2 regions of the Streptomyces sp. NPDC041940 genome follow, and region 2 is predicted to be linked to the other one. Evidence: riboswitches for the same ligand, from Rfam matches in the RefSeq annotation. Region 2 holds a riboswitch; the other holds the start of a gene.
What was found. Region 2 has a riboswitch for S-adenosylmethionine ahead of thrC (threonine synthase). Riboswitches for the same ligand answer to the same signal wherever they lie in the genome.
Positions count from the first base shown of each region.

Region 1: linked by a shared signal. The riboswitch ahead of ACZ6I3_RS02805 (aminotransferase class V-fold PLP-dependent enzyme) and the one ahead of thrC (threonine synthase) in region 2 are both predicted to bind S-adenosylmethionine.

Region 1 is NZ_JBVJBP010000001.1:651,743-659,151, forward strand. It holds gene qcrC (cytochrome bc1 complex diheme cytochrome c subunit) at 1-554, shown strand, start outside; gene qcrA (cytochrome bc1 complex Rieske iron-sulfur subunit) at 551-1,621, shown strand; gene qcrB (cytochrome bc1 complex cytochrome b subunit) at 1,618-3,240, shown strand; gene trpD (anthranilate phosphoribosyltransferase) at 3,366-4,430, shown strand; SAM riboswitch class IV at 4,505-4,621, shown strand; gene ACZ6I3_RS02805 (aminotransferase class V-fold PLP-dependent enzyme) at 4,755-6,122, shown strand; partial or broken gene ACZ6I3_RS02810 (glycerate kinase) at 6,077-6,340, opposite strand; gene ACZ6I3_RS02815 (hypothetical protein) at 6,309-6,518, shown strand; gene ACZ6I3_RS02820 (Lrp/AsnC family transcriptional regulator) at 6,556-6,837, opposite strand; gene ACZ6I3_RS02825 (rhomboid family intramembrane serine protease) at 6,834-7,409, opposite strand, start outside.
Region 2 is NZ_JBVJBP010000004.1:206,252-213,660, forward strand. It holds gene ACZ6I3_RS10245 (MoaD/ThiS family protein) at 1-138, opposite strand, end outside; gene thrC (threonine synthase) at 242-1,528, opposite strand; SAM riboswitch class I at 1,547-1,703, opposite strand; gene ACZ6I3_RS10255 (glucosyl-3-phosphoglycerate synthase) at 1,859-2,803, shown strand; gene ACZ6I3_RS10260 (alpha,alpha-trehalose-phosphate synthase (UDP-forming)) at 2,910-4,313, shown strand; gene otsB (trehalose-phosphatase) at 4,320-5,147, shown strand; gene ACZ6I3_RS10270 (DUF3263 domain-containing protein) at 5,231-5,476, opposite strand; gene ACZ6I3_RS10275 (ABC transporter substrate-binding protein) at 5,512-6,765, opposite strand; gene ACZ6I3_RS10280 (ROK family protein) at 6,920-7,409, shown strand, end outside.

The DNA.
Region 1 (7,409 bases), on a different contig from region 2:
TCCAGGTGGGCACCGGTCGCATGCCGGCCGCCACCTCGCAGGGCCCGCAGGTCCCGGCGAAGAAGAACATCTACTCGCAGGCCGAGATCGACCAGCTCGCGGCGTACATCGCCTCGCTGGGCGCCGGTCCGTCCGTCCCGACGGAGGAGCAGTACGGCCCCGAGGGCGCCGACATCGCCAAGGGCGGTGAGCTGTTCCGCACCAACTGCGCGCAGTGCCACAACTTCACCGGCAAGGGCGGTGCGCTGACGCACGGCAAGTACGCGCCGACCCTCGAGGGCGTCTCCGCGAAGCACCTCTACGAGGCCATGCAGACCGGCCCGCAGAACATGCCGTCCTTCCCCGACACCACGCTGTCGGAGAAGAACAAGAAGGACATCATCGCTTACCTCGACGCGGTCAACAGCGACAAGACCGAGAGCCCCGGCGGCCTCGAGCTCGGCGGCCTCGGGCCGGTCAGCGAGGGCCTGTTCGGCTGGATCTTCGGTCTCGGCGGACTGATCGCCGTCGCCGTGTGGGTCGCCGCCCGGACCGCAAAGGCCAAGAAGTCATGAGTAGCCAAGACATTCCAGAAGAGAACCTGCCCGCCGAGCACGCGGGACGTGACGAGCACGGGCACGACGCGGTGAGCGTCCCGGACGACAAGCACCCGTTCGCCGACCCGGGCCTGCCTCCCCACGAGCACCGGGTCCAGGACGTCGACGAGCGGGCCGCCAAGCGGTCCGAGCGTACGGTCGCCCTGCTGTTCACGGTGTCGATGCTGGCCACCGTCGCCTTCATCGCCGCGTTCGTGGCGATCCCGGTCGACAAGTCGGTCTTCATCTTCCCGCTGGGTCACATCAGCGCCCTGAACTTCGCGCTGGGCATGACGCTCGGCATCGCGCTGTTCTGCATCGGCGCGGGCGCCGTCCACTGGGCGCGCACCCTGATGTCCGACGTGGAGGTCGCCGACGAGCGGCACGCGATCGCGGCGACGCCCGAGGTCCGCGAGAAGGTCTTCGCGGACTTCAAGCAGGGCGCCAAGGAGTCCGCGCTCGGCCGCCGCAAGCTGATCCGCAACACCATGCTCGGCGCGCTCACGCTGGTGCCGCTCTCCGGAGTCGTGCTGCTGCGCGACCTCGGGCCGCTGCCCGGCACCAAGCTCCGCCACACGCTGTGGTCCAAGGGCAAGCTGCTCGTCAACATGAACACGGACGAGCCGCTGCGTCCCTCGGACGTCGCGGTCGGTTCGCTGACCTTCGCCAAGCCCGAGGGCCTGGAGGAGCACGACCACGACTTCCAGAACGAGATCGCCAAGGCCGCCCTGATGATCGTCCGGATCCAGCCGGAGAACATCAAGGACAAGCGCGAGCTCGAGTGGTCGCACGAGGGCATCGTCGCGTACTCGAAGATCTGCACCCACGTCGGTTGCCCGATCTCCCTGTACGAGCAGCAGACGCACCACGTGCTCTGCCCCTGCCACCAGTCCACCTTCGACCTCTCCGACGGTGCCCGAGTGATCTTCGGTCCGGCCGGTCACGCCCTGCCGCAGCTCCGCATCGGCGTGAACGACGAGGGCTATCTCGAGGCGCTCGGCGACTTCGACGAGCCCGTCGGCCCTGCTTTCTGGGAGCGCGGATGAGCACTGCACAAGAACGCCGCAAGGCGCCCGCCGGTGAGCGGGTCGCCGACTGGGCCGACGGCCGCCTCGGGATCTACTCCCTGGCCAAGGCCAACATGCGCAAGATCTTCCCGGACCACTGGTCCTTCATGCTGGGCGAGATCTGCCTCTACAGCTTCATCATCATCATCCTCACGGGTGTGTACCTGACGCTGTTCTTCCACCCGTCGATGAACGAGGTGGAGTACCACGGCAGTTACGTCCCGCTCCAGGGGCAGCTGATGTCGGAGGCGTTCGCCTCCACCCTGGACATCAGCTTCGACGTCCGCGGCGGTCTGCTGATCCGGCAGATCCACCACTGGGCGGCGATCATCTTCCTCGCCGGCATGTTCGTGCACATGATGCGCGTCTTCTTCACCGGCGCGTTCCGCAAGCCGCGCGAGATCAACTGGATGTTCGGCTTCCTGCTGTTCGTCCTGGGCATGTTCACCGGCTTCACCGGCTACTCGCTCCCGGACGACCTGCTCTCCGGAACCGGTGTCCGCTTCACACAGGGCGCGATCCTGTCCGTGCCGATCGTGGGCACGTACATCTCGATGTTCCTGTTCGGCGGGGAGTTCCCGGGTACCGACTTCGTCGCCCGGTTCTACTCGATCCACATCCTGCTGCTGCCGGGCATCATGCTCGGGCTCGTGGTCGGCCACCTGATCCTGGTCTTCTACCACAAGCACACCCAGTTCGCGGGTCCCGGCCGGACCAACAAGAACGTCGTCGGCATGCCGCTGCTGCCGGTCTACATGGCCAAGGCCGGAGGCTTCTTCTTCCTGGTCTTCGGTGTCATCGCGGCCCTCGCCGGCATCGCGACGATCAACCCGATCTGGGTCCTGGGCCCCTACCGTCCCGACCAGGTGTCGACCGGTGCCCAGCCCGACTGGTACATGGGCTTCGCCGAGGGTCTGATCCGCGCGATGCCGGGCTGGGAGGTCAACTTCTGGGGCCACACGCTCGTCCTGGGCGTGTTCATCCCGCTGGTGCTCTTCGGTGTCTTCCTCGGGATCATCGCCCTCTACCCGTTCATCGAGTCGTGGGTCACCGGGGACAAGCGCGAGCACCACATCCTGGACCGGCCGCGCAACGCCCCGACCCGCACCGGTGTCGGTGTCGCGTGGGTCACCGGCTACATCATCATGCTGATCGGCGGTGGCAACGACATCGTCGCCACGCACTTCCATCTGTCGATCAACGCGGTCACCTGGTTCGTCCGGATCGGGTTCTTCCTGGGACCGGTCCTCGCGTTCATCGTCACCAAGCGCATCTGCCTCGGCCTGCAGCGCCGGGACAAGGAGAAGGTGCTGCACGGCCGCGAGTCGGGCATCATCAAGCGCCTGCCGCACGGTGAGTTCATCGAGGTGCACGAGCCGCTCAGCCAGGAGCAGATGTACACGCTCACCGCGCACGAGCAGTACCAGCCGGCCGAGATCGGTCCGACGACCGACGAGAACGGTGTCGAGCGCAAGGTGAAGGGCTCCGAGAAGCTGCGCGCCAAGCTCAGCGACTCCTACTTCGGTGAGGGCGCCCAGATCCCCAAGCCCACCGCCGAGGAGTACCGGGAGATCACGAGCGGCCACGGCCACCACTGATCGCTGTTTCGCCACGCCACAGAAGGGCCTCGTCCGGTGTTCGGACGGGGCCCTTCGTGGTGCCCGGGGCTGGATAGGGTGGGACCACTGCTTTTACGTGACGTACGAGGACCCAGGAGCGGCTGATGAGCGCTGTGACCCCCGCTGGAGGCGACACCGCGGCGGGCCGCTCCTGGCCCGCCCTGCTGAACGGCCTGCTGGACGGCAGGCACCTGAGCGCGGACGACACCGCCTGGGCGATGGACCTGATCATGCGCGGCGAGGCGACCGAGGCGCAGATCGCGGGCTTCGTGGTGGCCCTGCGGGCCAAGGGCGAGACCGTCGAGGAGATCAACGGCCTCGTCCGGACGATGTACGCGCACGCCAACGTGATCGAGGTACCCGGGGCGACGGTCGACATCGTCGGCACGGGCGGTGACGGCGCCAAGACGGTCAACATCTCCACGATGTCCTCGATCGTCGTCGCCGGCACGGGCGCCAAGGTCGTCAAGCACGGCAACCGGGCCGCGTCCTCGGCGTCCGGGGCCTCCGACGTGCTGGAGAAGCTCGGGGTCAATCTGGAGCTGCCGCTGCACCGGGTCGCAGAGGTCGCCGAGGAGGCCGGGATCACCTTCTGCTTCGCGGTGAAGTTCCACCCGGCCCTGCGCCACGCGGGCGCGGCACGCGGCCAGCTGGGCATCCGTACGGTGTTCAACGCGCTCGGCCCGCTGACCAACCCGGCCCGGGTGCGGTCCCAGGCCGTCGGTGTGGCGGACCCGCGCATGGCGCCGATCGTCGCGGGCGTCTTCGCCGAGCGCGGCAACTCGTCCCTGGTCTTCCGGGGCGACGACGGCCTGGACGAGCTGACCACCACGGCCACCTCCCGGGTGTGGATCGTCCGGGACGGCACGGTCACCGAGGAGCCCTTCGACCCGCGTGACGTGGGCCTCGAACTGGTCCCCGTGGAGGCCCTGCGCGGCGCGGACGCCTCCTACAACGCGGAGGTCGCGCGACGGCTGCTGGAGGGAGAGACCGGGCCGGTGCGGGACGCCGTGGTGCTGAACTCGGCGGCGGCGCTGGTGGCCCTGGAGCCGACGGCGGCGCCCCTGGCCGACCAGGTCCGTGCCGGGATGGCGAAAGCGGCGGAGTCGATCGACTCGGGGGCGGCGAAGCGGACCCTGGAGCGCTGGGTGGCCGCGAGCAACGCGTAGCTGATCCCCTACGGCGTCCCGCGATCCGGACTCGGGTTGCGGGACGCCGATCTTTTCCCGTACGTTCCTGATCAGGTCATGAGTGACAGTCATGAGGCCCCGGCCGACTGTCCGGCAACCCTCCGTCCGTGGCGGGGTGCCCCGGGTGAAGACCAGGCCGCAGGCAGCGAGGTCTGTGGCAAGCGCGTGACGAGGAGCTTCTCGTGAACCAGCGAATGCGATAGGGCCGCAGAGCCCCGCCTCCGCACCCCCTTCTTCCTTCACCCCCGCTTGAGCCGTACGTGCTCGCGGGCGGATTCCACCTGCCTTCACGGGAGTTCCGCCATGTCTGTCTCCACCGCTGCCGCCGCCCCGTCCGTTTGTGCCTCGCTGCCCGTTCTCGGCCGGGATGTCACCGTCCCGCTCGTGACCGGCGGCGAGGTCACCTACGCCGCGCTCGACTACGCCGCCAGCGCCCCGGCGCTCCAGCGTGTCTGGGACGACGTCGCCGCCTACGCGCCGTACTACGGCAGCGTCCACCGCGGTGCCGGGTACCTGTCCCAGCTGTCGACCGACCTCTTCGAGAACGCCCGGCGGACCGTCGCGGAGTTCCTCGGCTGCCGGGAGGGCGACCAGGTGGTGTTCACCCGGTCCACCACCGACTCCCTGAACCTCCTCGCCGCCGCGCTCCCGGACGGCTGCCAGGTCTTCGTCTTCGAGACCGAGCACCACGCCTCCCTGCTGCCGTGGCGGAACGCCCACGTCACCTACCTGGACGCCCCGAGCAGCCCGCGGCAGGCCGTCGAGATCCTGGAGCGCGCCCTCGCCGACCGCGACCCGCACGGGCCTGCCCTCGTCTGCGTCACCGGCGCCTCGAACGTCACCGGCGAGCTGTGGCCCGTACGGGAGCTGGCGGCGGCCGCGCACGCCCATGGCGCCCGGATCGTGCTGGACGCCGCCCAGCTGGCCCCGCACCACCCGGTGTCCGTCGCGGACCTCGACGTCGACTGGGTCGCCTTCTCCGGGCACAAGCTGTACGCGCCCTTCGGCTCCGGCGTCCTGGCCGGCCGGGCCGACTGGCTGCGTGCGGCGGACCCCTACCTCGCGGGCGGCGGTGCCTCGCGGAAGGTGGCGCGGCGTACGGACGGCGGCGTCGACGTGGAGTGGCACGAGAGTGCCGCCCGGCACGAGGCCGGCTCCCCGAACGTCATCGGCGCCTACTCCATCGCCTCCGCCTGCGCGGCGCTCACCGAGGCCGGGTTCGACAACCTGGTCGCGCGCGAGCAGTACCTGATCGAGAAGGTGCGTACCGGTCTCGCCGAGGTGCCGGAGGTCCGGATCCTCTCCCTCTTCGGCGACGATGCCCCGCGCGTCGGCGTCATCTCCTTCGTCGTCGAGGGCTGGAACAGCTCCCACTTCGCCGCCGCCCTCTCCGCCGAGTACGGCATCGGGGTGCGGGACGGGCTGTTCTGCGCGCACCCGCTCCTGCGGACCCTGCTGGGCAGCGACCCGCAGACCCAGGGCGAGTGCGGCGCACCGGAGGCGGCTCCCGGCGAGAAGTCCCTCAACGCCATCCGGGTGAGTTTCGGCGCGGGCACGCCCGACGAGCACGTCGAGCGGTTCGTCGGCGCGGTCAAGGAGCTGGTCCAGGACGGTGCGCGGTGGAACTACCGCACGGAGGACGGCCGTTGCGTCCCGGACACCTCCGCGTGAGCCGGTAGCCGGGCGCCCGGCAGGATCATCCGCAGGGCGCGTTCGGTCGCGTCCGTGAGGAGTTCGGAGGCCCGCGCCAGGGCCTCCGCCAGGGCCAGGACAGGGCGGCCGTGGGGCTTGGCCCGGCGGGCCACCTCGGCCGGGACCTTGCCGCGCGGTGTCTGGTGGTCCAGGGCGCCCTCGGCGGTGACGACCAGGTCGGCGCGGGCCGGCCGGGCGCGCCAACGCGGCTCCTCCGTACGGCAGTTCCCGGCCCTCCTCGTCCGCGTCGGGGTACTGCCGTTCCAGGAACACCGTCAGCAGCTGGTTCGCGTCGGTGAACGGGTGGCCATGGTCACCGAGGCGAGCGCGACCGCCATCACGAGCAGCAGCCAGAGCACGATGAACCCCGGATGAAGAGCTCTTCATCCGGAGCCCGGCGAGCCGGCCCGCTCTAGTTGTCCAGCCCGATCGAGAACGCGGCCTCCAGGTCGTGCTGCGAGTACGTACGGAACGCCACGTGCGTGTCCGTGCCCTCGACGCCGGGGATCTTGCTGATCCGGCCGGGGATGACCTCGGCGAGGTCCTCGTGCTGCTTCACCCGGACCATCGCGATGAGGTCGTAGGTACCGGTGACGGAGAAGACCTCGCTGACGCTCTCCAGCGCCGCGATCGACTCCGCGATCTCGGGGATCCGGTCCACGCTGGTCTTGATGAGGACGATCGCGGTGATCACGGCTGGTTCTCTCCCTCGGGGGCCGGAGCTGGGGCGGTCTTCACTCTAGTGGGGCCGGTGGGACGGCCGTAGCGGACCGAGGCGTAGCAGAAGCCCAGACCGAAGCCGATCAGGTGGGCGAGGTAGGCCACCCCGGGCCCGTCCGAGGCCCGTCCCGCGGCCAGCCACTGCAGTGCCGCCCAGAACGGCAGCACGACCCAGGCCGGGAAGCGCACCGGCAGGAAGAAGAGGAACGGCAGGAGACTGGTCACCCGGGCACGGGGAAACAGGTACAGGAACGCGCCGAGGACCGCCGAGATCGCCCCGGAGGCCCCGACCAGGGGCTGCTCGGAGTCCGCGTTGGCGACGGCGTACCCGAGCAGGGCCAGGTAGCCGCAGCCGAGGTAGAACAGGGTGAACTGCACCCGCCCCATCCGTTCCTCGGTCATCGCCCCGAAGACGTAGAGGAAGAGCATGTTGCCGAGCAGGTGCACCCAGGTGCCGTGGACGAAGAGCGCTGTCGCCGGGGTGAGGGCCGACCCGGGGGATCCTTCGAACAGTTCTGCGGGAATCACGCCCCAGTGCCGGAAGTA
Region 2 (7,409 bases):
CACCCGGGCGGCGATCCCGGTGTGGTTCTTCTCCAGATCGGCGATGACCTCACCGAGGTTCCCGCCCTCGGCGGCGACCTCGGCCTGCCCGCCGGTGTAGGTACGCAGGATGGTGGGGATGCGAACGTTGACGCTCATCGGAATATGACCTCCGGTTTCGATTGAGCTACAGCTGGGCCGCGTCCCAAGGGGCGCGGGGAACTGCGCGACCAGCCCCCACCGGCCCGCAGCGAACAACGGTTCAGACGAGCCCGGCGTCCCGGAACGAGTCCAGGTTGGGCCGGATGGTCGCGGTCAGCCCGGTCCCGGCCACCGCGTCCAGCGTCTTGAGACCATCCCCCGTGTTCAGGACCACCGTGGTCTTGGCAGGGTCGAGAAGCCCGTTCTCCAGCAGCTTCTTCGCCACCCCCACCGTCACCCCACCGGCGGTCTCCGCGAACACACCCTCGGTCCGCGCGAGCAGCTTGATCGCCTCGACGACCTGCTCGTCGTTCACGTCCTCCACCGCACCGCCCGTACGCCGCGCGATGTCCAGCACGTACGGCCCGTCCGCCGGGTTCCCGATCGCCAGCGACTTGGCGATGGTGTCCGGCTTCTGGGGCCGTACGACGTCGTGCCCGGCCTTGTACGCCGTCGACACCGGCGAGCAGCCCTCGGCCTGCGCGCCGAAGATCTTGTACGGCTTGTCCTCGACCAGACCGAGCTTGATCAGCTCCTGCAGCCCCTTGTCGATCTTCGTGAGCTGCGAGCCGGAGGCGATCGGCACGACCAGCTGGTCCGGCAGCTGCCAGCCGAGCTGCTCGCAGATCTCGTACGCCAGCGTCTTGGAGCCCTCGGCGTAGTACGGCCGCAGGTTGACGTTGACGAAGCCCCAGCCCTCGCCGGCCGGGTCGCCGATCAGCTCGGAGCAGAAACGGTTCACGTCGTCGTAGTTGCCCTCGATGCCGACGAGCTCGCCGCCGTAGATCGCGGCCATGACGACCTTGCCCTGCTCCAGGTCGTGCGGGATGAACACGCAGGAGCGGAAGCCGGCGCGGGCCGCGGCGGCACCGACCGCACCGGCGAGGTTGCCGGTGGAGGAGCAGGACAGGGTGGTGAAGCCGAAGGCGCGGGCGGCCTCCAGGGCCTGGGCGACGACACGGTCCTTGAAGGAGTGCGTCGGGTTGCCGGAGTCGTCCTTGACGAAGAGCTTACCGGCGTCGACGCCGAGCTCACGGGCCAGGTTGTCGGCCTTGACGAGCTTGGTCCAGCCGGGGTTGATGTTCGGCTTGTCCGCGACGTCGGCCGGGACCGGCAGCAGCGGGGCGTAGCGCCAGATGTTCGCGGGGCCCGCTTCGATGCGCTTGCGGAGCTCTTCGGCGTCGTAGGCCGAGAAGTCGTAGGCGATCTCCAGCGGGCCGAAACACTCCTGGCACGCGAAGACCGGTCCGAGGGGGACGCGGTGACCGCACTCGCGGCAGCTCAGGGCGGCGGCGGGGCCGAGGTCTACGGTGGATTCGGTGGTGCTTGCAACAGTCTGCGCAGCCATGTGAGGCGAGGCCCTTTCTCCTCATCTTCCTCACGACGCATCTCGCCGTGAGACGGATTTGGCACCTTCCCGAGCCGGGAGCCTCGCGCGTGTGGTCGACAGTGACCTACGAGAACCGACTGGAGGGTTGCCGGGACTTCAACGGGCCGTTTCCCTCAGTCCCTCTGGATGAGCTGTATTCGGTTGTCGACGTGGGTTGACCCCGGACATGCGATGGTCACCCGCGTTGTTCAAGACTGTAACCGACGACCAGGACAGTTGAGATAGTCGTCCGAACCGCGAGATGGCTCACGGTCCGTCCCGCCGAGAGTACGCAGAGGAGCCGCCACGGTGCTGGAAGAAGTCGAGCGCTGGCTGAGCACCCGTTCCTGGTCCGCGACCGATCGCCCCCTCCACCAGATACTCGCCGCCAAGCAGCGCACGGGCCAGACGGTCAGTGTCGTGCTGCCCGCGCTCAACGAGGAGGAGACGGTCGGCGACATCGCCGCCGTGATCCGCCACGACCTGATGCGGCAGGTGCCGCTCGTCGACGAGCTGGTCGTCGTGGACTCGGGCTCGACGGACCGTACGTCGGAGGTGGCCGCGGCGGCGGGCGCGACGGTGGTGCACCGGGACGCGATACTCCCGCGGCTGCCCGCGGTGCCCGGCAAGGGCGAGGTGCTGTGGCGCTCGCTGCTCGCCACTCGCGGGGACATCGTCTGCTTCGTCGACGCGGACCTGCGGGACTTCTCGTCCGACTTCGTCTCCGGGATCGTGGGCCCGCTGCTCACCGAGCCGGGCGTGGACCTGGTGAAGGCCATGTACGACCGTCCGCTCGGCGCCGCCGCCGGGCAGGGCGGCCGGGTCACCGAGCTGATGGCCAGGCCGCTGCTCAACATGCACTGGCCGCAGCTGGCCGGCTTCGTGCAGCCGCTCGGCGGCGAGTACGCGGCCCGCCGCTCGCTGCTGGAGCAGCTGCCGTTCCCCGTCGGCTACGGCGTCGAGCTGGGCATGCTGGTCGACGCCCTGCACCTGGCGGGCCTGGACGCCCTCGCCCAGGTCGACGTCGGGGTGCGCAAGCACCGGCACCAGGACGGTCAGGCGCTGGGCCGGATGGCCGCCGCGATCTACCGCACGGCTCAGCTGCGGCTGGCCCGCGGGCATCTGATCCGGCCGTCCCTGACGCAGTTCGAGCGGGGCGGGGACGGCTTCGAGCCGCGGACGTACTCCGTGGACACCGAGGAGCGTCCGCCGATGGTGGAGATCGCCGAGTACCAGGCACGGAAGGCGGCCTGACCGTGGCCTGGCAGTGGCCTGACCGGGGCTGTTTTCGGCCGTGCGGGTCAGGGGGCTGCCAGGTCCGTACGTTTGAGCGTTTCCGGGCCGGGCTAGGTTGAGGGCTATGGCTTCTACGTACGGTGCTGCACGGGTGCTGGTGGCCTCCAACCGCGGCCCGGTCTCGTACGCGGTGGGCGAGGACGGTTCGCTGAACGCCAAACGGGGCGGCGGCGGACTGGTCTCGGGGCTCTCCGCGATCGGCTCGGACGCGGACGCGCTGTGGGTCTGCTCGGCGCTGTCCGACGGCGACCGCGAGGCCGTCCGGCGGGGTGTCGGCGAGGACGGCGTGCGGATGCTGGACATCCCGGCCGACGTGCACGCCGACGCGTACAACGGCGTCGCCAACTCGGTGCTGTGGTTCGTCCACCACATGCTGTACCAGACCCCGCTGGAGCCGGTCTTCGACGCGGAGTTCCGGCGGCGGTGGGCGTCGTACGAGACGTACAACCGGGCGTTCGCGCAGGCGCTGGCGGAGGAGGCGGCCGAGGGTGCGGCGGTGGTCGTGCAGGACTACCACCTGACGCTGGTGCCGGGCATGCTCCGCGAGCTGCGGCCGGACCTGAGGATCGGGCACTTCTCGCACACGCCGTGGGCGCCGCCCGAGTACTTCCGGATGCTGCCGGACGACGTGGCCGGGCAGGTGCTGCGCGGCATGCTGGGCGCGGACCGGCTGGGCTTTCTCACCCGGCGCTGGGCGGACGCGTTCGTCGAATGCGCCGAGCGGTTCGGCGGCGGGCTCGGGGGCACGCGGGTCGGGGTGCACGGGCTGGGGGCCGACGCGGACTTCCTGCGGCAGCGGTCGCACGAGAAGGACGTCCAGGAGCGGATGTCCGCACTGCGGGAGGAGATCGGCCCGGCTCCGGACGGCGGCGCCCGCCGCACCATCGTCCGGGTCGACCGCACCGAGCTGTCGAAGAACATCGTGCGCGGTCTGCTGGCGTACCGGCAGCTGCTCGACGACCACCCCGAGTGGCGCGAGCGCGTCGTGCACGTCGCCTTCGCGTACCCCTCACGGCAGGACCTCGCGGTGTACCGGGACTACACGGCCGAGGTGCAGCGGCTGGCGGACGAGATCAACGCCGCGTACGGGACACCGGACTGGACGCCGGTCGTCCTGCACGTCAAGGACGACTTCGCGCGCTCCCTGGCCGCGTACCGGCTGGCCGACGTCGCGCTCGTCAACCCCATCCGCGACGGCATGAACCTCGTCGCCAAGGAGGTCCCGGTCGTCTCCGACGCGGGCTGCGCGCTGGTGCTGTCGCGGGAGGCCGGGGCGTACGAGGAGCTGGGCGAGGACGCGATCACGGTGAACCCGTACGACGTGACCGGCACGGCGGCGGCCCTGCACGAGGCGCTCTCGATGCGCCCGGAGGAACGCGCCGAGCGCGCCAAACGCCTGGCAGCGGCGGCGACCGCACTGCCGCCGGCGCAGTGGTTCGTGGACCAGCTCGACGCGCTGAGGGGCTGAGCGGTGATGAGCCAGGAGGCGCTGCCGACACCCGTCACCAAGGCCGGGCAGGAGGGTCTCGACGCCCTCCTCGCGCGGCCCTCCGAGGCGCTGATCGGCCTGGACTTCGACGGGACGCTCGCGCCGATCGTGGCCGATCCGGAGCTGGCCAGGGCCCATCCGGAGGCGCTGGGGGCGCTGGCGGCGCTCGCGCCGAAGGTGGCCGCCGTCGCGGTGATCACCGGCCGTCCGGCCGAGGTCGCGGTCCGCAACGGCGGCTTCGCGGACGTACCCGGTCTCGAACACCTCGTCGTCCTCGGGCACTACGGCGCCGAGCGGTGGGACGCCCGCAGCGGCAAGGTCACCGCGCCCGAACCGCACCCCGGCGTCGAGGCGGTCCGCGCCGAGTTGCCCGGGCTGCTCGAAGGGAGCGGCACCTGGGTCGAGGAGAAAGGCCGGGCCGTGGCCGTGCACACCCGCCGGGCCGCCGACCCGCAGGCCGCCTTCGAGGCCCTGCGCGAGCCGCTCACCGCCCTGGCGACCCGGCACGGCCTGATCGTCGAGCCCGGCCGCCTGGTCCTCGAACTGCGCCCGCCCGGCATGGACAAGGGCGTCGCCCTGACCGAGTTCGCCCAGGAGATCGGCGCCGGTTCCGTCCTCTACGGCGGCGACGACCTGGGCGACCTGCCCGCCTACTCCGCCGTCGACCGCCTCCGCGCGACCGGCACCCCGGGCCTGCTGGTGTGCAGCGGCAGCGACGAGGTGACGGAACTCCGGGAGCGAGCGGACCTGGTGGTGAACGGCCCGGAGGGAGTAGTGAACCTACTGACGGCACTGGCGACCCAGCTCAGCTGAAGCGCCCTAAAAGGGGCGCGGGGAACTGCGCGACCAGCCCCCACTCACCCGCACCCCGCGACGGCCGATCAGCCCCACGGCCCTCAGCGCTCCGCCCGCCGCCTCTCCCGTATCCGCCGCAGCCGATTCACCGTCACCGGATCATGAGCGAGCGCCCGAGGGTCGTCCAACAGCGCGTTGAGAAGCTGGAAGTAACGCACGGGCGCGAGCCCCAGCTCCTCCCGCACGGCCCGTTCCTTCGCACCGGGCCCGGCAAAGCTCCGGCGTTCGAGCGCGAGGACGTCCCGCTCCCGGCGCCCGAGCCCCTGCTCGCCTGAATCCTCGTCCATACCAGGCACCGTAACGCCCGCCACCGACAGCCGGACTACTCCGCGTTCTCCGCCCGGGACGCCTCCGCCTGGAGCTGGCCCAGGACGGCCGAGGGGCTGCCGCCGGGCGCGACGGCCTTGCCGATCCGCTGCTTGATCTCGGCGCTGACGTCGGCCCAGGAGGTCTTGCCGACCGGGTAGAGCTCGGAGGTCAGCAGTTCCTCCAGGAACGGCCTGAGGTGCCGGTCCTGGTCCGAGACGGACATGGCCCCGGACGCGGAGGTGGTGACCGGCAGCAGGTCGTACTCGCGGGAGAAGGCCAGCACGTTCTTCTCGCTGTAGACGAAGTCGAGGAAGTCGCCGACCTGGTCGCGGTTGCCGTTCTTGCGGAAGGCCGTCATCCAGTCGGCGACACCGAGCGTGGACTTGCTCGTGCCCTCCTTGCCCGGCGTCGGCACCATGCCGTACTTGACGCCCTTCTTGGCGGCGATGTTCATCAGCGACGGGTGCCCGTTGACCATGCCGACCTCGCCCTTGGCGAAGGCGGCGTACGCGTCGGCCCGGTTGAGCTCCCCGGGCGCTACCGGCCCGTTCAAGTCCTTGCCGACCAGTTCGTCCTTCAGCCAGTTGAAGGTGTCGACGTTCTCCGGGGCGTCGATGCCGTAGCTGTCGACGGTGTCGGTGTAGCCGCCCCCGCCGCTGAGCATCCACTGCATGGTCTCGGCGGGCGCCTCCTCCGGACCGAGGGGCAGCGCGTACGGGTAGGTCACGCCCTCCGCCTTGAGCGCCTCGGCGTCGTCGGCCACGTCGTCCCAGGTCTTCGGCGGGGTGATGCCGGCCTCGGAGAAGAGGGTCTTGTTGTAGAAGAGCACGCGCGTGGAGGAGGCGAACGGCATGCCGTACTGCACGCCCTTCACCTGCCCCGCGGAGGCCAGCTGCCCGACGAAGTCGGCCTGCACGGGTATGGAGAGCAGTTCGTCGGCCTTGTAGAGCTGGTTCCGGGCCGCGTAACCGGCGTACGAGCCGATCTGCGCCATGTCCGGCGGGTCACCGGCGGCGACCATCTCCCTGACCTTGCGGTCGACGTCGTTCCAGGAGTAGACGCTGACATCGATCTCGACGTCGGGGTGGTCGGCCTCGTACTCCTCGACGAGCTTGTCCCAGTACTTCTGCGAGCTGTTGGCCTTGCTGTCGCCGTAGTCGGCGGCGACCAGCTTCAGGGTCACGTCGGCCGAGCCGCCCGTGACGCCGCAGCCGCCGAGGACCGCCGTCATGCCCAGTGCGGACACCACCGCGATCGTTCCTGCCATCCGCCGCCGCTGCACCGCTGCACTTCCCCAACCCTGGCGTCGCCCGCCAAATCCTGGCGTGGTCCGCCACCGAAACTTTTCGATATTCGGAATAAGGTCTACACCACGTGAGTGGACTAGACCTCTCGCGGGTCCCCGGGTCACACTGTGTTCCGTGAGACATGTCATCGCCCTGGACGTGGGCGGCACCGGAATGAAGGCCGCTCTGGCCGGCCCCGGGGGCGAGGTGCTGCACCGCTCCCGCCGGGCCACCGGACGCGACCAGGGTCCGGACGCCGTCGTCGCGGGCATCCTCGACTTCGCCGCCGAGCTGCACGCGTACGGCGCCGAGCACTTCGGCACGCCCGCGGCCGCCGCCGGTGTGGCCGTGCCCGGCATCGTCGACGAGGCGGAGGGCATCGCCGTCTACGCCGCGAACCTCGGCTGGCGCGACGTCCCCCTGCGCGCCGCGCTCGCCGAACGGCTGGGCGTCCCGGTCGCCCTCGGCCACGACGTGCGCACCGGCGCTCTCGCCGAGGGCCGGGTCGGCGCGGGGCGCGGCACCAACCGGTTCCTGTTCGTGGCGCTGGGCACCGGCATCGCGGGCGGCATCGGCGTCGAGGGCCGGGTCGAGTCGGGCGCGCACGGCTTCGCGGGCGAGATCG